Regions from separate parts of the Rhizobium aureum genome, predicted to be linked through region 1. Evidence: predicted binding sites of a transcription regulator. Region 1 holds the regulator's gene; each other region holds the start of a gene.
What was found. The regulator LexA, encoded in region 1, represses DNA repair genes until DNA is damaged. The targets are predictions, from matches to a motif close to TGTTCNNNNTGTGTTCNG.

Region 1 (7,906 bases):
GCTGTTGCGACGATCATGCTTCGCGCCAAAGTGCGGCAAGGAGCGCGGACGCAGGATCAGGCGCCGTTGGCTTCGCGTCTCCTTCTGGTCGCGGGCCGCATTGGAGGAAGCGTTGCTCGACTGGTCGAAGAGGAGGCGACACACGGCCGCGCCATCCTTTTCGCGTCGATCTATATGGGCCTTGGTGCCATCTTCTGGTTCAAGGCTAGTAGCGATCCGCCTCCGCAAGCCGTGCTGGCGGGCCTCTGTGTCTTTGCCGCCAGCTTCGCGCTCCGGCGGGAAGCGGGTAGGCTGTCTCGCCACCTGCTTTTCGCCGGCATGCTTATTTGCCTCGGCATGGCGCTGGCGCAATGGGAAAGTTGGCGGGTTTCCACTGTGATGCTCGACTCGGCGGTGACGACGACCGTCACCGGCCGCGTCGAGCGGCGCGAATCCTATGACAATGGAGGCTGGCGCTATGTCGTCCGGGTCGAGACGACGGAAAAGCCTACGATTCGCCGTTCGCCGGAACGGGTCACGATCTTCATACGCAAGCAGGCGAAGCCGTTCGATCTCGGCGATCGCATCCAGGGCAAGGCGCGTCTGACACCGCCGTCCGGGCCTGCTCTGCCTGACCTCAATGATTTCGCCTTCAGTTCCTATTTCAATGGAATCGGTGCGAACGGTTTCGCCTATGGCAACCCGACCTTATTGTCTCCATCCGGTGATGGCGTTGCAGATTCGCCGCTGGATAAGGCCGATATCTGGCTCGCCGGCCTGCGCAACGGCATCGGAGACAGGATCCGGGAAACCTTGCCGGGAGATACGGGCGCCTTTGCGGCAGCGCTTGTCACCGATGAGAGACGTGCGATCTCAAAGGATACGACCGAGTCGCTGCGAATTGCCGGTCTCACTCACATCATCGCAATTTCAGGGCTGAACATGGCGCTGTCGGCCGGCATCTTCTACGTCGGCCTGCGCTATCTGTTCAGCTTGTTTCCGGGAGTTGCTCAGGCCTGGCCGACCAAGAAGTTCGCGGCCTTCGGCGCGCTTTTGACGGTAACGGCCTATTACCTGATTTCAGGCTTCGGCGTATCCGCCGAACGCGCTTTCATCATGATGGCGATCATGCTGGTGGCCGTACTTTTCGATCGGCCGTCGCTCAGCCTTCGCAATGTCGCGCTATCCGCCATCGTCATCCTCATTCTGTCGCCGTCGCAGGTGCTCGGCCCAAGCTTCCAGATGTCGTATGCAGCGACGCTGGCGTTGGTGTCGGGCTATTCGCTGTGGAAACGGCGGCGGCACCGCGAAAACATCCTCTCGCGGATCCGTCTGATAAGCCCGCTGCTCTTCGTGTCGCGCTTCTTCGGTGGCGTGTTGTCGACCTCGTTCATCGGCGGTGCATCGACGGCCATCTTTTCGATCGAGCATTTTCACCGGCTGGCGACATACGGTCTCGCCGCCAACCTTGCGGCCATGCCGGTCGTCTCCTTCATTGTCATGCCGTTCGGCATGGCCGCAATGCTGCTGATGCCTATCGGCCTGGACGGGCCGTTTTGGAACGTCACCGGCGAGGGACTGGAACTAGTCATCCTGATCGCCAAAACTGTGGCCGGTTGGGGAGGCGACATCACCTTCGGCCGCCAACCCGGCTGGCTGATGCCGACCTTCATTGCCGGCTTTCTGATCATGACCGTGCTGCGGACCCGGCTTCGCCATTTAGGCTTGCTGTTGCTGCTTTCATCCATCGGCGTGGCGGCATTCGGCTCAGGTGTGCCGAAGCCGGATCTGATGATTTCCGAAGATGGTGTCCTGGTTGCGTTGCGACAGGACGATATACTCGCCACAAATCGCGAAAGGCCGCAGGTCTTCATTTTCGAACAATGGCAGAAGGCGCTGGTCGCAACCGAACATCAGCCACCCACCATGCTCCCCGCTGATGACCGGCTTCCGCAGATCAATAAGACGACCGATCGCCGCCGCCGGTTAAGCAGGGAAGAGCAAAATGCAGTCCGCAAGGCGATGGAGGAGGCTCTGGATCGGACAATGCAGGGAAGTTTCGCCTGTCAGAAGGGCGCATGGTGCGTGGCGATGCTCGACAACGGCGCCATGTTGGTCACCATCGAAAATGCCGCCTATCTGCCGCCGGCTTGCGATACCGCAAACATCGTCGTCACGCCGATCCGGCTACGACTTGATTATTGCCGTTCCGGCCGCAATGCTCATAACCGGTGCGACATTGCGCAAAACCGGGTCCATCGAAATGACGCTCACGGCCGATAAGCCTATTGTCTCTGTCGCTTTCGAAAACCCTCAGCGACCATGGACCAGGCACCGAACCTATGATTGGCGCACCGGCAAATTCGGTACGCCACCTGCGCAGATATCACCCGTCAATGATAGTCCAACTGTTGGTGATAACTCGTCTGTCAATGATAGCGCCGAATAAGCCCTACAAGCTTGCCCTGGACCTTGACGCGATCCGGCCCGAAGATACGGGTTTCATAGGCCGGATTGGCGGCTTCCAATGCGATGGAAGCGCCCTTGCGGCGGAATCGCTTCAGCGTTGCCTCTTCGTCGTCGACGAGCGCAACGACGATATCACCGGGATTGGCTGTCGTCGAATTGCGGATGATGACCGTATCGCCATCGAAAATTCCGGCGTCGATCATCGAATCGCCCCTGACCTCCAGCGCATAATGCTCGCCGGAGCCGAGCATATCGGCGGGAACGGTAATGTCGTGCGTGTTGTTCTGAATGGCGGAAATCGGAACGCCGGCGGCGATGCGCCCCATGACCGGTACCGATGCGGAACTATTGTGCTCGTCGTTGGCAACCTTTGCCGGGGCTGGAGGCGCGACTGGCTGGGGTTTGCCGAGGCTGCCCTCGATAATGCTCGGTGAAAAGCCGCGTCGTGGCTGCAGGCTTGAATTATAGGCCTCCGGCAGCTTGATGACTTCGAGTGCCCGCGCCCGATTGGGCAGGCGGCGAATGAAGCCGCGCTCCTCGAGCGCGGTGATCAGACGGTGAATGCCGGATTTGGATGCCAGATCCAGTGCGTCCTTCATTTCGTCGAAAGATGGCGGGACACCGGATTCCTTCATTCGCTCGTGAATGAAGAGAAGCAGTTCCTGCTGCTTGCGCGTCAACATCGTCTTGGAACCCCAAATCAAGAAAATCGTCGTGAAACAAATCCAGAACGGACACTATATGTTCCATATGTGTTCTGCAAGTGCTTAAATTTCGGTAAAGCTTCGCGGAGCCTATCAAATATTTGCCGCCATCGACTGGATCGCTTGAAATTCCTTGCGAATTATATCCGCGCTAATTCATCGATAAATATGAGAAATGCCGCTTTGTTCGCCTTATGGACGATTCACCTCAATCCTGCTCTGCTCGTGTGCGAATGAAGACGGCGACTGGCACATAACTCGACCGCAGTTGAGAATCAGTGCGCTCGGGTTGCCGCAGTTGCGTCCGGCCCACGTTCTCCTGCGCTTTCACGGGCTTGGCTTTCGGCTTGAATTGAGCATTGTATGAGCGCAAATCTGCTTTTGCAGGCAAACAAGGGAGGACCATGACTTTGTCGCCGCATCCGCTGGATCATCTCGTGCTGCCGACCGTCAACATCGCTCTGGCGCGGGAGCGCCTGGGCAAGCTTGGCTTCACGGTCGCACCGGATGCGCGCCACCCCTTCGGCACTGAAAATGCCTGTGTGTTCCTTGCCGACAAGACCTATCTCGAACCGTTGGGCGTGGCCTCGCAGGAGCAATGCGAGACGAGCATTGCCGACGGCAATGTCTTTGTTGCGCGCGACCAAGCCTATCGCTTCCGCGTTGCCGAGGATGGTTTTTCGGCCCTGGTTTTCGGCACGGACGATGCTGTCGGCGATGATGGGCGTTTCAAGGCGGCTGGGATTTCGGCTGGACCCATGCTGGATTTCTCCCGGCCGATGAAGATGCCGGATGGAACGGAACCCACGGCCGGTTTTCGCCTCGCATTTGCGGCGGATCTGCGTGCGCCGGATTTCCTGGCCTTCTGCTGCCAGCGCATCAATCCGCTGCCGGCCGATCGCAGCGTACTCGAGCGTCACAAAAACGGGGTGACCGGCATTGCGCGGGTGGCGCTTTCCGCGCTGAAACCGGCGGTGTATCGCAGCTTTTTCGAAGAGGTCGTTGGCGGTCCGCGGATCTTGGAGCATTCCTTCGGCCTGACGATCAAGGCGGCCAATGTCGATGTCGAAGTTTTGACGCCGGAAGGAATGGAAGCATTCTACGATTTGCCGGTCCATACCAGCGATCCCGGGCTGCGCGCACGCGCAATCCTTTTCAAAACGCGCGATCTTTCCGTGACATCGTCGCATTTCGCTGCTAACGGCGTCACCTACACGCGTAAGAACAATCGTATACTGGCAAGGCTGGCGCCCGGACAGGGCGCATTGTTCGCCTTCGAGGAGATAGCATGACCACGAATTCCGAAGTCACCGTCGGTGAGGGTGCCTCCAAGGTCCTCTTTTCCAACAGCGCCAAGCTGTCGCTGATTGCCGGCCCCTGCCAGATGGAAAGCCGCGACCATGCTTTCATGGTTGCCGGCGTCCTGAAGGAACTCTGCGGCAAGCTCGGCATCGGCCTTGTCTACAAGTCGTCCTTCGACAAGGCCAACCGTACGTCACTGTCGGGCAAGCGCGGCATCGGCCTGGAAAAGGCGCTGGAGGTCTTTGCCGACCTCAAGAAGGAATATGGCTTTCCGGTTTTGACCGACATCCACACGGAAGAGCAGTGCGCCATCGTTTCCAAGACGGTCGATATCCTGCAGATCCCGGCCTTCCTGTCGCGCCAGACCGATCTTCTTGTTGCCGCGGCCAAGACCGGCCGTGTCGTCAACGTCAAGAAGGGGCAGTTCCTTGCGCCTTGGGATATGAAGAATGTGCTTGCCAAGCTCAATGAGAGCGGCAATCCGAACATTCTTCTCTGCGAGCGCGGGGCTTCCTTTGGCTATAACACGCTGGTCTCGGATATGCGCTCGCTGCCGATCATGGCAGCGATGGGCGCACCCGTCATCTTCGATGCGACCCATTCCGTACAGCAGCCTGGCGGGCAGGGCGGTTCGACTGGGGGCGACCGCCGCTTTGTCGAGACACTGGCGCGCGCTGCGGTCGCCGTCGGCGTCGCAGGTGTTTTTATCGAGACGCATGAGGACCCGGACAATGCGCCCTCGGACGGCCCGAACATGGTCTATCTGAAGGATATGCCGCGGCTTCTGGAGAAGCTGCTGGCCTTTGACGCCGTGGCCAAGGCTTAAGAAATATCGGGCATTCAACAGGCTGACATGAATTTGCTTTACGCGGCCTGCAGGAGTGCCAAATCGCGGCGCGGATCGCCATTGTAATTTCCGCGCCTTCGATTAAGACGATTTAAATCGATTTATAAACCAGCGAGCAGGAAGCTATCATGACCGCAATCACCGACATTATCGCCCGCGAGATTCTCGACAGCCGTGGCAATCCGACCGTCGAAGTCGATGTCTACCTCGAAGACGGCAGCATGGGCCGCGCGGCGGTTCCGTCGGGCGCGTCGACCGGCGCTCATGAAGCCGTCGAGCTTCGCGATGGCGGCAAGCGCTACCACGGCAAGGGTGTCGAGAAGGCAGTCGAAGCCGTCAATTCGGAAATCTTCGACGCGATCGGCGGCATGGATGCCGAAAACCAGATCCAGCTCGACAACATCATGATCGAACTCGACGGCACGCCGAACAAGTCGCGCCTCGGTGCCAACGCCATCCTCGGAGTCTCGCTCGCCGTCGCCAAGGCTGCTGCCCAGAGCGCCAACCTGCCGCTCTACCGCTATGTCGGCGGCGCTCATGCCCGCCTGCTGCCGGTTCCGATGATGAACATCATCAACGGCGGCGCTCATGCCGATAACCCGATCGACTTTCAGGAATTCATGATCCTGCCGATCGGCGCAGACTCGATCCGCGAAGCCGTCCGCATGGGTTCGGAAGTCTTCCATGTTCTGAAGAAGGAACTGGCATCGCAGGGCCACAACACCAATGTCGGCGACGAAGGTGGTTTCGCGCCAGGCCTCTCCAGCGCCCCGGCAGCCCTCGATTTCATCATGAAGTCCATCGAAAAGGCCGGCTACAAGCCGGGCGACGAAATCGCTCTCGGCCTCGATTGCGCCTCGACCGAATTCTTCAAGGACGGCAAGTACGTGCTCGAAGGCGAAGGCCGCACGCTGGAATCCGGCGCCATGGCCGAATACCTCGCAGAACTCGCAGCGAAGTACCCGATCGTTTCGATCGAAGACGGCATGGCTGAAGACGACTGGGAAGGCTGGAAGACGCTGACCGACCTGATCGGCAAGAAGACCCAGCTCGTCGGCGACGACCTGTTCGTCACCAATTCCGCCCGCCTGCGCGACGGTATCCGCATGGGCGTTGCCAACTCGATCCTCGTCAAGGTCAACCAGATCGGCTCGCTGACCGAAACTCTCGATGCCGTCGAAACCGCGCATAAGGCCAACTACACGGCCGTGATGTCGCACCGCTCGGGCGAAACGGAAGATTCCACCATCGCCGATCTCGCCGTTGCCACCAACTGCGGTCAGATCAAGACCGGCTCGCTGTCGCGCTCCGACCGTCTTGCCAAGTACAACCAGCTCATACGCATCGAGGAAGCGCTCGGCCCTCAGGCAAAGTATGCCGGCCGCTCCATCCTGCGCGGCTGATGCCTGATCCGCGCGATCCGCTTGGGTCTGCGACGAGATTATTCGCTGAAATCGAACCGCGCCCCTGGGCGCGGTTTTTTATTGGACCGCGTAGTTAGAGTCAACGGACGGTTAATCTCTGCCGGTTACATTAGCGCTAGGTGTTTGATTTAATGTGATCTTGTCCGAGCCACATTGGCTTTGGAGTGGGGTCGCCTAAAGCCAGAGCGTTTCGAGCGAGTATGTGGACAAAGTATCATAAGAAGAGAAAGTTCGGGCGTTTCATCCTTCCCGCCATCACCATCGCCTTTGTGAGCTATTTCGGTTATCATTGTATCCATGGTGACTACGGCTTGAAGGCGACTGAAGTATTCGAGCAACGTCGCGTCGACCGCGCCAAGGAATTGGCGGAACTGGTCGCCAAGCGCGAACACCTTGAGAAGGAGGTCACGCTCTTGAGCGACGGCTCCCTGGATAAGGACATGCTCGACCAATATGCGCGCTATCAGCTGACCTATTCCAAGGCGAACGAGATCGTTATCTTCAACAAATAGTTATAATTAACCGAATTTCGGTTAATCGAATTTTTTCAATTAATATCAATAGCTTGCGAAGAATATGAGCCATGCAATTATAGCATTGCTGTGGCGAACAATCTTGCCTATGTTACGCCTCACCACAAAACGAGGCTACTCACACAGGGAGGGTTGAATGGCGCCGCGAAAAAACGCGACCGTTTCCAGCCGCAAAACAGCATCAAGGCCTGCCAAGGAAACCAATGGCGGCCCGATCGCAGATTTCGATCGCGATGCGGAGCTCAAGGCTTACCGTGAGATGCTCTTGATCCGCCGCTTCGAAGAGAAGGCCGGCCAGCTTTACGGCATGGGCTTCATCGGCGGCTTCTGTCACCTTTACATCGGCCAGGAAGCTGTCGTCGTCGGCATGCAGATGGCGCTGAAGGATGGCGACCAGGTCATCACCGGCTATCGCGACCACGGCCATATGCTGGCAACCGGCATGAGCGCACGTGGCGTCATGGCCGAGCTCACCGGACGCCAGGGCGGCTATTCCCGAGGGAAGGGCGGCTCCATGCACATGTTCTCCAAGGAAAAGAATTTCTACGGCGGCCACGGCATCGTCGGCGCCCAGGTCTCGCTCGGCACCGGTCTCGGCTTTGCCAATTGGTACCGCGGCAATGACAATGTCAGCGTCGCCTATTTCGG
Region 2 (7,906 bases), on a different contig from region 1:
TCATCACCCGGGCAGTTTGGCCTTCTGCCAAGCTGCTCGTCGCGCTGTCGAACAGAACTGTCCGCCTCATCAAAGATGAGGACGCAACCTGTCGTGCGTTTATCCCTCTCTCTTCCTGTTACAATACGGAAACAGATTCGTTCCGGCATGAAAAGTTGGAAATCAGGCTGGATCTCACGAGAAGGCGGCTAATCCACAAACAAATGCGGTTTTAATATGATCAACTGGTGTTGGGGCCAGCTGCAGAATTTTCAAGGGGCGCGCTGCAGCCGCGGCAAGTACAACACGCCATGTAGTGTCGAGGGATCGCTACAATGATGTGGGGCAAAGCAGATATTTCGTTTGAACAGCCCAAGGCCGTCGAGCGCCGGCGCTGGCCGCGCTCACCTCAGGCACCGCTTTACAGCGAGCTTCCCGAAACAACGGAGCTGGCGTCGCTGCCGTTTTCAACGGAGGAGCTGCGCCCCGATCGACAATTTGCAGCCTGGCAGGAGCGCATGGCTCCGCTGGTCGATATGCGGCTGCAGAACCAAGCAAAAGCGTGCGAGCCGTTCGCGGTTAAGCAGGTCGTATGGAACCTCGAAGGAGTCTTGCTCATTCAGCAGGACACTCCGGCGTTCAGTTTCGAACGCTCCCCCGAAAAGGTGCGCTTCAGCTCGATAGATCATTGGCAGATCACCTTCCTGCGCACTGGAAAGACATGGACGAGCGTTAACGGCAAGGTTGTCGAAAACGAGCCCGGCATGATGGAAATCCGAATGCTGGGCTGCCCCTTTTACGGACGAACCTCGCCGGCGCAATCCACGACGCTGATCCTGCCATGCGATCTGTTTGCCGCCTATGGCGGACTGCCGAGCGCCAGCAGCAATATTGTCCTTGGAGGCCCGCGCGTCTCGTTACTTTCGAGCTACATGGATTTCCTCGAAGTCAATCTCCTTCGCTTGACCAGAGATGATCTTCCAGGCGTCAGGAACCAGCTTCGCGAGATGGTGTTCCATACAATCTCTCCCTTGGTCCACAGCGAGATCGACGGCGAAATATCGCAAAGCGGTTTGATGACCCGGGCAAGGCATTTCATTCAGAACAACCTGGGCTCAGCAGAATTGACGCCGGAAACCCTGAGCCGCGAATTGGCGATCTCGCGGACGCGCCTTTACGAGCTGTTTCAGACCTCGAGCGGAGTGCTCAACTATATAAGAAGAAGACGGCTTCTGGCCGCGCGCGCCGCACTCAACGATCCCGCCGATGGCCGGAAAATCGGCGAAATCGCCAGCCAGTTCTGTTTCGAGTCCGCCGCCAACTTCTGCCGGGCTTTCACCCATGAGTTCGGCTACAACCCAAGCGAAGTGCGCAGGCATTCGCGCGATTTCAAGACGGAAGCGCCATCGCGCACGGCTATGGTCTCAAGCTTCGATAACTGGCTCGGTACGCTTGGTCTTTGACGATAAAGACCGGCATCGACGTCGCAATGTGCTACCTTGCAAGGCTAGGAGCCTGTTTGATATCGTTGCCAAGCGTGATATGTTCCGTATTTGTTCGACCCGCTGCGAGTTACGGCGGCGTTGAACGCCGGAGCATGATGTCGAAAACTGCGTGCGGTTTTCGCACCACATCATCCACACAACGTCATTTCAGCGCGGCCTGATTCCAGCGCGGATTACCGAGACGATAATGAACGATATGAGCTCGACGCCGGTCCGCAAAATCATCCATGTGGACATGGATGCCTTCTACGCGTCGGTCGAACAGCGTGACAATCCCGAACTGCGCGGCAAGCCGCTAGCGGTCGGTGGGTCCGCGGCGCGCGGCGTTGTGGCGGCGGCAAGCTATGAGGCCCGCGCCTTCGGCGTTCGTTCGGCCATGCCGTCGGTGACGGCGAAGCGCAAATGCCCGGATCTGATTTTCGTGCCGCCGCGCTTCGACGTCTACAAGGCCGTGTCGCAGCAGATCCGCGAGATCTTCGCCGAATATACGCCGCTGATCGAGCCGCTCTCGCTCGACGAGGCGTATCTCGACGTCACCGAAAACCTCAAGGGCATGGAGATTGCCACCGAAGTCGCGCTGGAAATCCGGGCCAGGATCAAGCAGGTCACCGGGCTCAACGCTTCCGCCGGCATCTCCTACAACAAGTTTCTCGCCAAGATGGCAAGCGATCTGAACAAGCCCAACGGCCAGGCGGTGATCACGCCGAAGAACGGGCCAGCCTTTGTCGAGGCGCTGCCCGTCGGCAAATTCCACGGCGTGGGGCCGGCGACCGCCGAACGCATGCGCAAATACGGCATCGAAACCGGGCTCGATCTGAAAGCGAAGTCCCTCGCCTTCCTGCAGGAGCATTTCGGAAAGTCCGGATCGTATTTCTACGGGATCGCCCGGGGCATCGACGAACGTCAAGTGAGGCCCGACCGGATCCGCAAATCCGTCGGCGCAGAGGATACGTTTCCCGAGGATATCGACGATCTCGATCTGGCTACGGCGGAATTGCGGCCGCTTGCAGAGAAGGTCTGGCACTACTGCGAGGCAAGCGGCATCAGCGGCAAGACGGTAACCGTGAAGATCAAATACTCTGATTTCACGCAGGCCACGCGCAGTCGGACCATCCCTGTTCCGGTCGCGGGCTTGAGCGAGATCCTCGAAGCGGCATCTGCACTTCTGGCGACCGTCCATCCGTTCAGGCGGCCGGTTCGGCTGCTCGGCGTCACGCTTTCATCCCTGACGAACGAAGAAACCGACGATAGCCGCGCACAGCCCCAGCTCGATCTCGGCATTTAATTGCCGGTCATGGTGGCGACACGGCGAACCCAGGCCTTGCCTTGGTCCGCGCGTGCCGAACCTGTAGAAATATGACTAAATTCCTCTTGTTTTTGACCGGCCGGCAAGGCTATACCGCCGCGGATGTTTTCAACCGTCCCTCTCTGGCCGCAACGATCAGGATATTTTTCGTGACCATATTGAAATCACTTTTGGCCGTCTCAGCTCTTTGCATGGCGCTTGGCCTTGCCGCACCGGCGGCATCTGCCGCATCCACCAGCTATCCGCTGACACTCGATAATTGCGGAACCAAGGTCACTTTCCAGAAAGCGCCGGAACGGGCGATCGGGCTTGGCCAGAACAGTGCCGAAATTCTTCTTTTGCTTGGTCTGCAGGATAAAATGGCCGGCACCGCCTTCTGGCCCAACAAGGTTCTGCCGCAGCTTGCGGAAGCCAATTCCAAGGTCAAGCTGCTGACGGTCGAGTTTCCGACCTTTGAATCGATCCTCGCTGAAAATCCTGATTTCGTTGCAGCCGCACTACCGACCCTGATGGGACCGAGCAGCAAGGTGGCAAAGCGCGAGGACTTCGAGAAGCTCAATATTCCCACCTATGTTTCCCCCAGTGTCTGCCCAGCCCAGGGCGCCTCTCAGGACAAATACGGCAATGCCGCCCGTAGCCAGATCTGGAACATGAGCGCGCTCTACCAGGAAATCGATGAGCTCTCGCAGATTTTCGATGTCCGCGACAAGGGCCAGGCGCTGATCGAGGATTTCAAAAAGCGGGAAGCGGCACTGCGCGCGAATGCGCTGAAGGACGGCAAGAAGCTCTCCTATGTCTTCTGGTTCTCCAGCCCGTCGCCATCTGCAGATGCCTATGTCGGCGGAAAAAACAGCCCTTCAGCTTATATCGCCGACCTGCTTGGCGGCCGCAATGCCATTACCACCGAAGCGGAATGGCCGACACTGGGCTGGGAGAGTATCATAGCCGCCAATCCAGACGTCATCGTCGTCGCCAGCCTCGACCGCAATCGCTGGGAGCTCGACAAGCCGGAAGCCAAGATCAAGTTTCTCACCACCGATCCGGCCGTCAGCGAGCTTCCTGCGGTCAAGAACAAGGCTATCGTCGTCATGGACGGTCAGGCCATGAACCCGACCATCCGCACGATCTATGGCGCCGAGCAGGTGGCCCAGCAGCTCAAGGCCCTAGGTCTGCTGAAGTGATCGACGCGTACCGCAACCTGCGGCAACTGGCTGCCTTCGGCCTGTTGCTGCTGGCCTCCCTTGCAGCAATCGGCCTGATCATCGGTATCAGCGTCGGCATCGGTGACCTGCCGATACCGCTGTCGACGACGTTTTACGCCATCACCAACAGGCTGGGCTGGACAGGCGTCGAGCTCAACCGCATCCACGAAACAGTCATCTGGGATTATCGCCTCAGCCGGGCATTGGTGGCGGCTTTCTGCGGAGCGGGCCTGGCGCTGTCGGGCGCAATCATGCAATCGCTGCTCCGAAATCCCCTTGCCGAACCCTATGTGCTCGGCATCTCGGCGGGTGCTTCGACGGGGGCCGTCGCAGTCGTCATCCTGGGCGTCGGCGCCGGTGCGGTTTCACTGTCGGCAGGCGCCTTTGCCGGCGCATTCGCCGCCTTTTTCTTCGTCGCTCTCCTTTCCAACGGCACACGAGGCGGCACGGACCGCACCATCCTTGCCGGCGTCGCCGCCTCCCAGCTGTTCAACGCCGCGACGTCCTATATCGTAACGACATCGGGGAACGCCCAACAGGCACGCGATGTCATGTTCTGGCTGCTCGGGAGTTTCGGCGGCGTCCGCTGGCCGGAATTCATGCTGGTATCGACGATCGTCAGCTTCGGGCTTGCCGCCTGCCTGCTCTACGCGCGCATCCTGGATGCCTTCGCCTTTGGCGACGAGGCAGCCTCGTCGCTTGGCGTCAATGTCGGGCGGGCGCGGATGGGGCTCTTTGCGCTGACCGCGATGATGACGGCAACCATCGTCAGCATGGTCGGCTCGATCGGCTTTGTCGGTCTCGTCGTACCGCACACGGCGCGCTTCGTCGTCGGGCCGCTTCACATCCGCCTGCTGCCGGCTTGCGCCATCATCGGAGCGATGTTCATGGTACTGGCGGATATCGCCTCACGCGCCCTCATCCCACAGCAGGTCCTGCCGATCGGGGTGGTTACGGCGCTTGTCGGCGTCCCGTTCTTTGCAATCATCCTCTATCGGTTCCAACGCGCGTCATGAGCATCAAGGCTGACAACGTCATCTGGAAAATCGGCGGAAAGACCGTGCTCGACGGCGTCTCCTTCGAAGCGCCTGCGGGAAAAATGCTCGGCCTGCTCGGGCCGAATGGCTCGGGGAAAACGTCGCTCTTGCGTCTGCTGGCCGGATTGAAGAAGCCGAATTCCGGCCGCATCACGCTTGAAGGGCGCGACCTTGACAAGATGCCTCGCCGGGCGATCGCACGGCGTGTCGCCTTTGTAGAGCAGCACAGCACGACCAATGCCAATCTCCAGGTCATTGACGTCGTAAAGCTCGGCCGATTTCCGCATCGGTCGATGTTCTCAGGCTGGACCTCGGCCGATGACGAAAGCGTGGAAAGCGCCCTTGAGCGCGCCGGGATGAAGGAAAAGCGCAACGACCGTTGGCAGAGCCTGTCGGGCGGAGAGAAACAGCGCACCCATATTGCCCGCGCCCTGGCGCAGGCACCGAAGGAGCTCATCCTCGACGAGCCGACCAACCATCTCGACATCCAGCATCAGATCAGCCTGATGCGGCTGGTTTCCGGCCTGCCGGTCACCAGCATCATCGCCCTTCACGATCTCAACCACGCCGCCATGTTCTGCGACCAGCTGATCATCATGCAGCAGGGCCGGATCGTCGCCTCCGGCACCCCGGAAACTGTGCTGACCGAAGACCTCCTGCGGGACGTCTTCGCCGTGGAAGCCCGGGTCGAGATCTCGCCTCATCACGAGCGGCCGCATATCCATTATCTGCGATAGGTCACTTGAGCCGGCCGCCTGTCTCTCGAATGCGGGCGGCAAAGCGATCGAAGCCGTCTTAGCCGGTAAGCGGGAATCCGGACCGTGACATCCTTTTTCGTTACCGGCAAAAGACGGCTTACTTTCACACCGGGCTTGCGAGACGTCGCGAATATGGAGAACTATATTCCGCACCAATGGCCCATGCCAAAGTGAAGAACATCGGGAGGAACAAATGACGGATAGGCTCAAGGGCAAGATTGCCATCATTTCAGGCGGGGCCACCGGCATGGGCGGAGCGGCCTCGCGCTTGTTTGCGGCAGAAGGTGCGAAGGTCGCGATCATCGATCGAAATGCCGCGGCGGCGGCGGAGACGGTGCGGGCCATTCAAGAAGCAGGTGGCATTGCCGATTATTGGGTCGCTGACGTTTCAGACGAAGAAGCCGTCAATGCGGCCGTCAAAGGTATCGAAGAGCGTTTCGGCGCCGTGACCGTACTCTTCAATCATGCCGGCACCATCGTCATCAAGCCGTTCCTCGAGACAACATTGGAGGAATGGGAATGGTTGCATGGCGTCAATGTGCGCTCCATGTTTCTGACGACCAAGGCAGTGCTGCCGGGCATGATCGCAGCCGGCGGCGGCTCCATCGTCTGTACATCATCGATCTCGGCGGTTGCGGCAACACCGATGGAAGTGCTTTACGATACGACGAAAGGCGCCGTGCACATGTTCGCCCGCGCCATTGCCGTCGAGTTTCGCGATCGCAATATTCGTTGCAATGCCGTTTGCCCCGGCTTCATCCGCACGCCGCACGGCTTGCGCGAGGTGGCTGCGCTGCAAGCTCTTGGTGTTGATGTTTCGGACGCAGCAATCGCCGCGCAGCAAGGCCGGATCGGAGAGCCGGAAGATGTTGCGCGCGCCGCCCTCTACCTTGCCTCTGACGAGTCCAATTTCGTCAATGGCATCCATCTTTTCGTCGACAATGGATTTACCGCAATCTGAACCTCTGACGGCTCAGCAACTGCGTCTCATTGCCATCCGGCATGGCCTGCATGTTTTCTTGACATCGTCTCATTATACAATATATAATATTGTATATTAATATGAATAGAGAACAGCGCCATGGACGCCGTACAAATCAATGATCGACTGACAGTATCGGCCCAACCGGATACGGCCGCCTTTGCTGGCTTTGCGGGGCGCGGCTTCGTGGCGGTCATCAATGCTCGTCCGGAGGGTGAAGAGCAGGGTCAACCCGGCAATGCCGCCGAGGCCGCCGCCGCTCGCGCTGCCGGTCTCGGTTATACCTTCCTGCCGGTCACCAACTCCACCATTACCGACGCGGATATCGAGGCCTTTCAGAAAACCTTGAAAGATGCGAAAGGGCCGGTCCTTGCTCATTGCAAGAGCGGCACTCGCGCGCTGGCGCTCCATGCAATCGGCGAGGTGCTCGACGGGCGGATGAAGCGCGAAGACGTGGTGGCCTTCGGCAAGGGTCATGGGTTTGACCTGACGGGCGCGGCCAATTGGCTCGCTCGAAAAGAGCGGAAAATACCCCATGTCAAGGGCTTCTACGACGCGCGCACCGGCAGCATCCAGTATGTCGTCAGCGACCCGGCAACTCGGGCTTGCGCCATCATCGATCCTGTCTTGGATTTCGACGAAAAATCCGGCGCCACTGCCACCCTCAATGCTGATGCGATCCTGGATTACGTGCACGCCGAAAATCTCGCCGTTGAATGGATTCTCGACACCCATCCCCATGCCGATCATTTCACGGCAGCCTCCTACCTGAAGGAGAAGACCGGCGCATCGACCGCGATAGGCTCGCGTGTGGTTGACGTCCAGAAGCTCTGGAAAGATATCTACAATCAGCCGGATATGGCTGCCGACGGCTCGCAATGCGATCGGATATTTGCCGATGGTGATACGTTCAAGATCGGCAATCTCGAGGGTCGCGTCATATTCTCGCCCGGCCATACGCTTGCTTCAGTCACCTATGTCATCGGCGACGCAGCCTTCATTCACGACACGATATTCATGCCTGATTCGGGTACGGCGCGGACCGATTTCCCGGGCGGCAGTGCCAAGGCTTTGTGGAATTCCATTCAGAACATCCTGGCGCTTCCCAATGAAACGCGCCTGTTCACCGGCCACGAT
Region 3 (7,906 bases), on a different contig from region 1:
CGCGCACCAATCATGTTCCGCCGTTTTCGTGTGGTTGGTCGGCTTTTATCGATCGGAACTAATCTTGCTCTATCCTCCGAGTGAATTTTGAAAACTACATTTTTGGCGTCAAAATCCTGTTATAGGGCAGCTTTGCTTTCCAGGCTGCCTGCGCCTTCTTCACGCGCTTGCTAGATCGGAAGACCATTTTTTGCGGTACGGTTTGGGCAGCCAGCACCTCATGCTGGAATTTAGCTATAGCGGCTAAAAGCTGATCGGTTGTAGCACCGGCGACGTTTCCACCAGTCCCGGAGTAATAGCTGTCACCAGGCTCAATATGGACACCTTTGTATCCGTTCATGGCCCGCAGTACCGGTAATGCTGCCCACTGTTGTGCTAGCTTCAATGCAAACGCGTCAATGGCTGCCTGCCCACCGTCAGATTTGATGAAAGTATCTCCGCCACTAACGGCCATCAGAAGATGGTAGCCGATCTGGTCCTGTCCGTCGGGATTGAACATACTGTCATTGGAAAGCCCCGAAGCTGCGTAGTTTCCGCTAAGGGTGCTCTGGATGATCTGATATTTACCACATGCGTTTCTCGCGCCCAAGCCGCCTTGGTAATCGAGCACATCAGCGATGGTCATATTGGTAAGCTGTGGGTTGTTTTCGTTTCTCACGCGATCGACGACCGCATTGTAATTTCCCGCGGCCTCGTACTTCCCGATGAAGTCGAGTAGGCCCAGAGCGCCCAACCGCATATCGGGACTCGCTCCTCCGATAATCGCGTCCACGACCGAGGTTTGTACCATGCCGACAAGTCTTTGCGTGACTGCGCGCTTGGCGCTTTCGAATTCGGCCTGCACAGCGCTAAACACCGCCGCCTTAGTCGTCTGTTGTTGTGCAGGGAAGAGCTTCGGGCAAGCCTCAATGACGCTGTTAGGAATCGCGGGGGTTATCGCTGATATCGGATCAGGATCGTTCATTTGTGCCAATGCGACTATGTAATCGTCGCCAATGCGATGGCCGACCCGCAAGAGCCAGGCCGCCGGGTCGGCGGTTCCTGCCGTTTTCAAGATTAACTGCAGCCGATTGGCACGGATTGCAGCGAACAGGCACTGTGCTTGAGGGGTAAGTCGGTCAACGGTGGTGTAACCGCGAACAAGTTCCGCGTATCGCGTATCGTTCAAAAGCGATTCCCACACGTCCTCATCGAAGCGGTAAGGCCCAATCTCACCGGTCAAGTCAGCGTCGGCCCCATCCCGTCCCTGCCTGTCAGTATTTGTCCAGCCGCTTTCAGCCCACGCCAACAGCAGCAAGTATTCGACATTCATGCCGCCAGCGTCCAAGAAACCCGAAAGTGCCCGCGCCCCTAAATCGCAGTCCTCGTAGAATTCGAGGTCTCCGATCTGCGGTAGGGCAAATCCAGGTGTTGGGTCCGCAATCTCGTTCAGGTCGCCGTCGTTGACCCACCAGATGGGTGTCGACTGCCCCTGGACCGTGACCGGTCGTCGATCGTTTTGGACATTTCCTTGCCCCTCGAACCGCGCGAACCCTGGTCCCATCGTCACCTTCGGATCCTGGCTCGTGGATGTTTCATAAAGCTTCAAGAATGGACGATTCGCCTCATAGATCATTTTGATGCGCCTCCTTTATCTAGCTTGGTCAGAAACTCTTGGTCTATGTAGTCGCCTTTGAGATTCAGCTCTTTTCGCTTTTTGCGGATCGCGTCACGAAGCGGAGGTTCTACGGTCGTCGCTCCTGTGCTGACAGAAACGTTGAGCGCGTTTGCCAGAAATGCGATCTCTCTGGCTCGAACTCCCGCGACTTCGGACGACGGCGTGCCGGGGCCAAGGGAAAGGGCCGGCGAGTCATAGAGGAAAGCCCGCTCGTATGCGCTCTTGTAACCGAGAGACGCGCAGCTTTTTGTATTCAGCAGATATTTGACATCTTTGTCCCCAAGGCCCTTGTTCAGATCACTGTCGGTTACCTGGGTTGACGCGCTTCCTGTTCTCCAAGCATTGATGGCGGCTCTGGTGGCAGGACCGAATCCGCCGCCCGTTGTAGTGCACAATGCCGACTGGAGCTTTTTGACCTCTGAGTCACTCAGAGCCTTTTCGAACACTCCCACAGCATTGTCCGCTGGTGGAACTTTTGGAGCAGGCTCAAGTCCGTTGCCCGGGTTGAACTTTTGCACCTTTTTCACGGTGCCGGTAATTCCTGCGACAACCCTCAGGGCGTCGGCATCGAAATCCACTCTCCTCCCGTCTGCGCCGGCGGCAGCAAGTGCGTTAAAATCGGAGTTGATGGAAATGGGAGTGCAAAGCCACTGATATTCCCGCCATGCCCTGACAACCTGTGGCTGTGATGAAATCCCCCCAGCGGCGGTGGCCCGACTGAATGCCTGCTGTCGCTTCTCGACGACGCTCATGATGTTCTCAATCGTCATGCTCTGCAGAGGATCTATCATGGATGCGTCGTAGAACGCGTTTGCCGCCGAGGAGGATAGAACCAGGTACGAGAACAGTTTTGGCCCAGCGCTTTCCAAGGTGAAAACACCACTTATGAATGCCTGTATCAGGGAATTTGTACTTTTGAATTGGCTTTCACGAACCCGCGCTTCGAAGACGATCTGAATGTACTGTCTGCAACCGAGATCTATCTCGTTGTAGCCCGCTTGGAGCAGCGCTTGGTAGCCTTCCGGCTTCATGCTTCCGGGGCAACCCGAGTATTCTCCGTACGATGAGTATGACAAGCCCGCGTCCCTGCACATGACCTTCATGTAGGCGAATAGCTGGGAGGACGATATTGACGCATGCTGGGCGTTCAGCTCGTAGCCTGGGCCCCTCAATAGATAGGAACCGTCATTTGCCTGACACGAGGCTAGCGCGAGGCCAGCTAAAATTGCAAGACAACGCGCCAGCATGCTTCACCTCGCTGGATGGAAAGTATAACATAGCAACCGCCTTGCTAATTTCAGAATTAGTACGTTAGAATCGCACTGGAGTCTGCGGCCTTTAAATTAATGGAGAAGATATAAACAACTTTTGCGATTTTTGGTGTATTTCTCCGATGTATGTACAACGATATCGGCGAGCGAAGATTATTAGGACACTAGTGATTCTCTGTTCGACCGGTGATTGGCCAAAAATGCTAGCCTGGTTTTAGAATTTACACATGATATTGTGTCTGGGCCCATTGCCGTATTAAATCCGTGATGCGGCAGCCCAGCGTCATGCGTCCGCGAGGTCGCTTAAACCCCGCAGGCTATTGAGAACAAGCCAGATAAAGGCAGTGTCCACACCGCTAGGACGACCAAGCTGCTGGTCCTTGCGGACGACACGTTATAGCCAACAGCGAGTCGAGATTCTCACGGTCGTCTCCGGCGATAGTTCCAATTCATTGCTCCGCCGAAAGCCAACGCTTTAAACTGCATGACATTTCGCTCCGCTTGATGCTGCGACCAAGAACGTCACGTCCTTCGCTTGGTCAAAGGCCGGCGACGTTCGAGTGAGGGCATTTGCGAGTGGATCGTGACCCAGTCGGCGAAGGCAGCATGCAGGAACTCCTGTTATCCGAACAGTTGCCCGTTCATTGAACCGCCGAAACGACGCTCGCTACAGCAAGCGCGATGAGCTGACCAATTCGCCATCCTTGGTGACGATGGTCGAACCATATGGCTCGCGGGACGCGACAATCAACGCATCATCCGGCAATGGCCGCGCAAGATCCATGGCTTCCTCCCAAGGCGCCCTCATCCAGACATCGGCCTCTTCCTTGGTCAGCAACAGCACCGGCATGGCCTTGTCGTGAATCGGCTTGACGAGATTGTTCGGATCGGTGGTCAGAAACCCATAGAGATCGTCGGTCGTGAAGCCATCCTTGACCTTGCGCACCGATGTCCATTGCGGAACATGAATGCCGGCAAAGAACATCAGCGGCTTATCTTCATCGCGCGCGAACCAGGCATTCGGCACATTGCCGCCTGCTTCCTGGCTTGCCGGATCCGGCTCGGCGAAGCTGGTGACGGGGACAAGACAGCGGTTCTCGACGCCGAACCAGCGCTTCCAATGCGGAAGCTTCAGATTGCGCACATTGGTGACACCACGGTCGACCTGCTCGCGCACCAACTGCTCGAAGTCGAACTCCTTACCCTTGACTCGCAGTTTCTCGGCCTTGGCCTGCGCTAGCTTTTCAAGAACGAACCTTGGGGAGGGAAGGCCCCAGCGGGCATGAACGAGCTGCTTGCCTCCGTCGGCGGTGTTGCGGACGATCGGCCCCATCTGATCTGGGTTCATCTGATAGGCCGGCATCAGGTTGATCAGGCTCTCGGCGTCCTGAGCCCACTTGTTCACCCAGTCCTTGTCTTCCATGCGGTACAAGTTGCACATCGACGCTCCATCTCCCCTTGAAGCAGGCGGACATGGTAGCCGACGAAGCGCCGGAATGCCAATCGATGGGTGCCGGCCGATCGACTTCGAAACTTTTTCGAAAGCTTCATCATCGCCCGATCGAAGTCATGTCCATGATTCCCAATGGGAATCTTAAAGTCGACTAAAATAGAGGGATAATATTCCTATTTCGGGTTGCTTGACTCGCGAATCGCGTTGGAACATTTAGTGAACAAATACACTTGACCGACATCACGTCGATGCTAACGCGACCTCGCAAGGACCCGTGAATGATGACCGCTGCCCGTAATCGGGTGATATCCGATCTGAAGGATCGCATTGCGTTACTGGAAGGCAATGCGGGCAGGAGGAGCGGCTGTCTCGCCTTTGGCGTGCCTGAGATCGATGCCGTATTGCCGGGTGGTGGTCTTGCCTATGGCGCCGTACACGAGTTCGCAGGTGGCGGAGCAGGGGTCGTCGATGGAGCAGCTGCCACGCTCTTCGCCGCCGGCATCGCGGCGCGGACCAGGGGCAAGATCGTCTGGTGCCTGACGCGGCCGGACCTGTTCTTTCCGGCGCTGGCGCAGGCAGGTCTTCATCCCGACCGGGTCATCTTCGTCGAGGCCGACCGCGAGGAGGACGTTCTCGCGTCGATGGAAGAGGCGCTGGCCTTCGGCGGCCTTGGCGCCGTCGTCGGCGAGATCGTCCGGCTGCCGATGGTGGCGTCGCGCCGCCTGCAGCTCGCGGCGGAAAAGACCGGGACGATGGGCCTGGTGGTCCGGCGCTGGCGCCGGCAGGTGGAGGCCTCGGATTTCGGGCAGCCGACGGCGTCGACGACGCGGTGGCGGGTCAGCGTCTTGCCATCGGAGGAATTGCCGGTTCCGGGCGTCGGGCGGCCGCGATGGCTGCTGGAATTGATGAGAGTGAAGGCGGGTGAGTGCGCTGAGTTTATCGTGGGAGCGTGCGATGCCACGGGTCGTATCCATCTATCTGCCGGACCTGCCGATCGAGCGGATCAGGCGCATGAATCAGAAAGCAGAATTATCGCCTGACCGGCCGCTGGTGCTGATCACGAGCAGCGGCTCCAAGCGCTTTATATCCGCGGCCGATGCAAAGGCCAGGGAGGCCGGTATTCGGGTGGGCATGCCGGCCGCCAAGGCGCAGGCCATGGTGCATGGCCTGCAATTCGTCGATGCCGATCCGGCGGCCGATGCCGAAGCGCTGGAGCGGATCGCACTCTGGGCCCTCTCACAATATTCCCCGATCGTCGCGGTCGACGGCACGGATGGCATCGTCATGGATACGGAAGGGGCCGATCATCTGCAGGGTGGCGAGCTTCCCATGCTCATCGGGATCGTCAATCGCTTCCGGGCGCGGGGGCTGACCGTCCATGCAGCGCTCGCCGACACCTGGGGCGCGGCCCATGCCTGTGCCCGCGCCACCAACCGCGAAGCCGTCATCATTCCGCCTGGAGAGACCACCCGCGCCGTCGAACGGCTATCGATCTCGCATCTGCGGCTATCGGCCGAAACCGTCATCAGCCTTCGAACGCTGGGTTTTAAAACCATCGGCGAGCTGTTGGCGACGCCGCGGGCGCCATTGGCGCTGCGCTTCGGTCCGGAGATCGGCCGGCGTCTCGACCAGATGTTTGGTCGTGTCGCCGAACCGATCGACCCCATCCGGGCGCCGGAATGGATCGAAGTCAGCCGTGCCTTTGCCGAACCGATCGGTGCCGCCGAGACGATCGACAAATATGTCGGGCGTCTCATCGTCAGGCTGGTAGCCGAACTGCAGCGCAAGGGGCTCGGCGTCCGTCGCACAGATCTGATTGTCGAAAAGGTCGATGGCAGCAGGCAGGCGATCCGCGCCGGCACGGCCAAGCCGGCCCGCGACGTCGCCTGGCTGACAAAGCTGTTTCGCGATCGAACGGAAAAGATCGAGCCCGGCTTTGGTATCGAGAAGCTGACGCTCGTCGCCGTCATGACCGAACCGCTTGCCGAGGAGCAGCGGTCGTCGCTGGTTGATGAGAACGATCAGGACATCACGCCACTGATCGACACCTTTGGCAATCGTGGCCAGCGCGTCTATCGCATCGCGCCGGTGGCCTCCGACGTCCCCGAACGCAGCGTCCGGCGGATCTCGGCGGCAGCCGAAGACATCACGGAAACGTGGGTGCATCACTGGCCGCGTCCCGTGCGGCTGCTGGCGCGGCCGGAAGCAATCGACGTCATCGCGCTGTTGCCGGATCATCCGCCTGTCTCCGTCACCTGGCGCGGCAGGCGCCGGCGGGTCAGACGCGCCGATGGTCCCGAGCGCATCTTCGGGGAATGGTGGACCAGGAGCTCCGAATTCGATGCGGTGAGGGATTATTTCGTGATCGAGGACGAGAGTGGTGAGCGTCTCTGGATCTTCCGCTCCGGTGACGGCGTCGATCCTGCCACAGGCTCGCATCGCTGGTTTTGCCACGGGATCTTCGCATGAGCTACGCCGAGCTGCAGGTCACCACCCATTTCTCCTTCCTGCGCGGCGCGTCTTCGGCCGACGAGCTATTCCGAACGGCGAAGGAACTCGGCATCAGCGCCTTGGGCATCGTCGACCGCAATTCGATGGCCGGGATCGTGCGGGCGCTTGAGGCTTCGCGGACCACCGGCCTGCGTCTCGTCGTCGGCTGCCGTCTCGATCTTGCCGACGGCATGTCCATCCTCGTCTATCCCACCGATCGCGTCGCCTATTCCCGCCTGACCCGGCTTCTGACGCTCGGCAAGGGCAGGGGTGGCAAGGGCAACTGTATCCTGCATTGGGAAGATATCGCGCTCTATGCCGAGGGCCTGATCGGCATTCTTGTCCCCGATCTTGCCGACGAGACCTGTGCCCTTCAGCTCCGGAAGCTTTCCGAGATCTTCGGCGATCGCGCCTATCTGTCGCTCTGCCTGCGCCGGCGGCCCAATGATCAGCTGCGACTGCATGAGCTCTCCAATCTCGCGGCGCGCTTCAAAGTGAAGACGGTCGTCACCAATGACGTCCTTTTCCACGAACCGTCACGCCGGCAGCTGCAGGATATCGTCACCTGCATCCGCAACACCTCCACCATCGACGATATCGGCTTCGAGAGGGAGAGGCACGCAGACCGTTTTCTCAAACCTCCGGAAGAAATGGCGCGGCTCTTTCCGCGCTATCCCGAAGCGCTCGCGCGCACGCTCGAGATCGTCGAACGCTGCAAATTCTCGCTGGAGGAGCTCACCTACCAATATCCGGAGGAAGCGATCGTACCGGGAAAGACGGCGCAGCAATCCCTGGAGCATTATGTCTGGGAGTGCATTCCGAACCGCTATCCCGAGGGCTTGCCGCCGTCTGTGCTGAAGGTGATCCGCCATGAGCTCGATCTCATCCGCACCATGAACTACGCTCCCTATTTCCTGACGGTGTTTTCGATCGTCCGTTATGCCCGCGGCCAGGGCATTCTGTGCCAGGGGCGGGGATCGGCGGCCAATTCCGCCGTCTGTTATATCCTCGGCATTACCTCCATCGATCCCGAGA

Region 2: the regulator LexA is predicted to act here: its motif matches at 1,523-1,540, upstream of dinB (DNA polymerase IV).
Region 3: the regulator LexA is predicted to act here: its motif matches at 4,587-4,604, upstream of PH552_RS00290 (ImuA family protein).

What each region holds. Positions count from the first base shown of each region.
Region 1 is NZ_JAQJCI010000004.1:336,254-344,159, forward strand. It holds partial or broken gene PH552_RS12980 (ComEC/Rec2 family competence protein) at 16-2,428, shown strand; gene lexA (transcriptional repressor LexA) at 2,409-3,131, opposite strand; gene PH552_RS12990 (VOC family protein) at 3,557-4,444, shown strand; gene kdsA (3-deoxy-8-phosphooctulonate synthase) at 4,441-5,280, shown strand; gene eno (phosphopyruvate hydratase) at 5,430-6,704, shown strand; gene PH552_RS13005 (FtsB family cell division protein) at 6,926-7,237, shown strand; gene pdhA (pyruvate dehydrogenase (acetyl-transferring) E1 component subunit alpha) at 7,395-7,906, shown strand, end outside.
Region 2 is NZ_JAQJCI010000001.1:1,121,806-1,129,711, forward strand. It holds gene PH552_RS05305 (helix-turn-helix domain-containing protein) at 315-1,442, shown strand; gene dinB (DNA polymerase IV) at 1,672-2,769, shown strand; gene PH552_RS05315 (ABC transporter substrate-binding protein) at 2,940-3,971, shown strand; gene PH552_RS05320 (FecCD family ABC transporter permease) at 3,968-5,008, shown strand; gene PH552_RS05325 (ABC transporter ATP-binding protein) at 5,005-5,766, shown strand; gene PH552_RS05330 (SDR family NAD(P)-dependent oxidoreductase) at 5,981-6,748, shown strand; gene blh (bifunctional sulfur transferase/dioxygenase Blh) at 6,869-7,906, shown strand, end outside.
Region 3 is NZ_JAQJCI010000001.1:58,159-66,064, forward strand. It holds gene PH552_RS00275 (hypothetical protein) at 95-1,615, opposite strand; gene PH552_RS00280 (hypothetical protein) at 1,612-2,904, opposite strand; gene PH552_RS00285 (SOS response-associated peptidase) at 3,596-4,369, opposite strand; gene PH552_RS00290 (ImuA family protein) at 4,663-5,421, shown strand; gene PH552_RS00295 (Y-family DNA polymerase) at 5,336-6,850, shown strand; gene PH552_RS00300 (error-prone DNA polymerase) at 6,847-7,906, shown strand, end outside.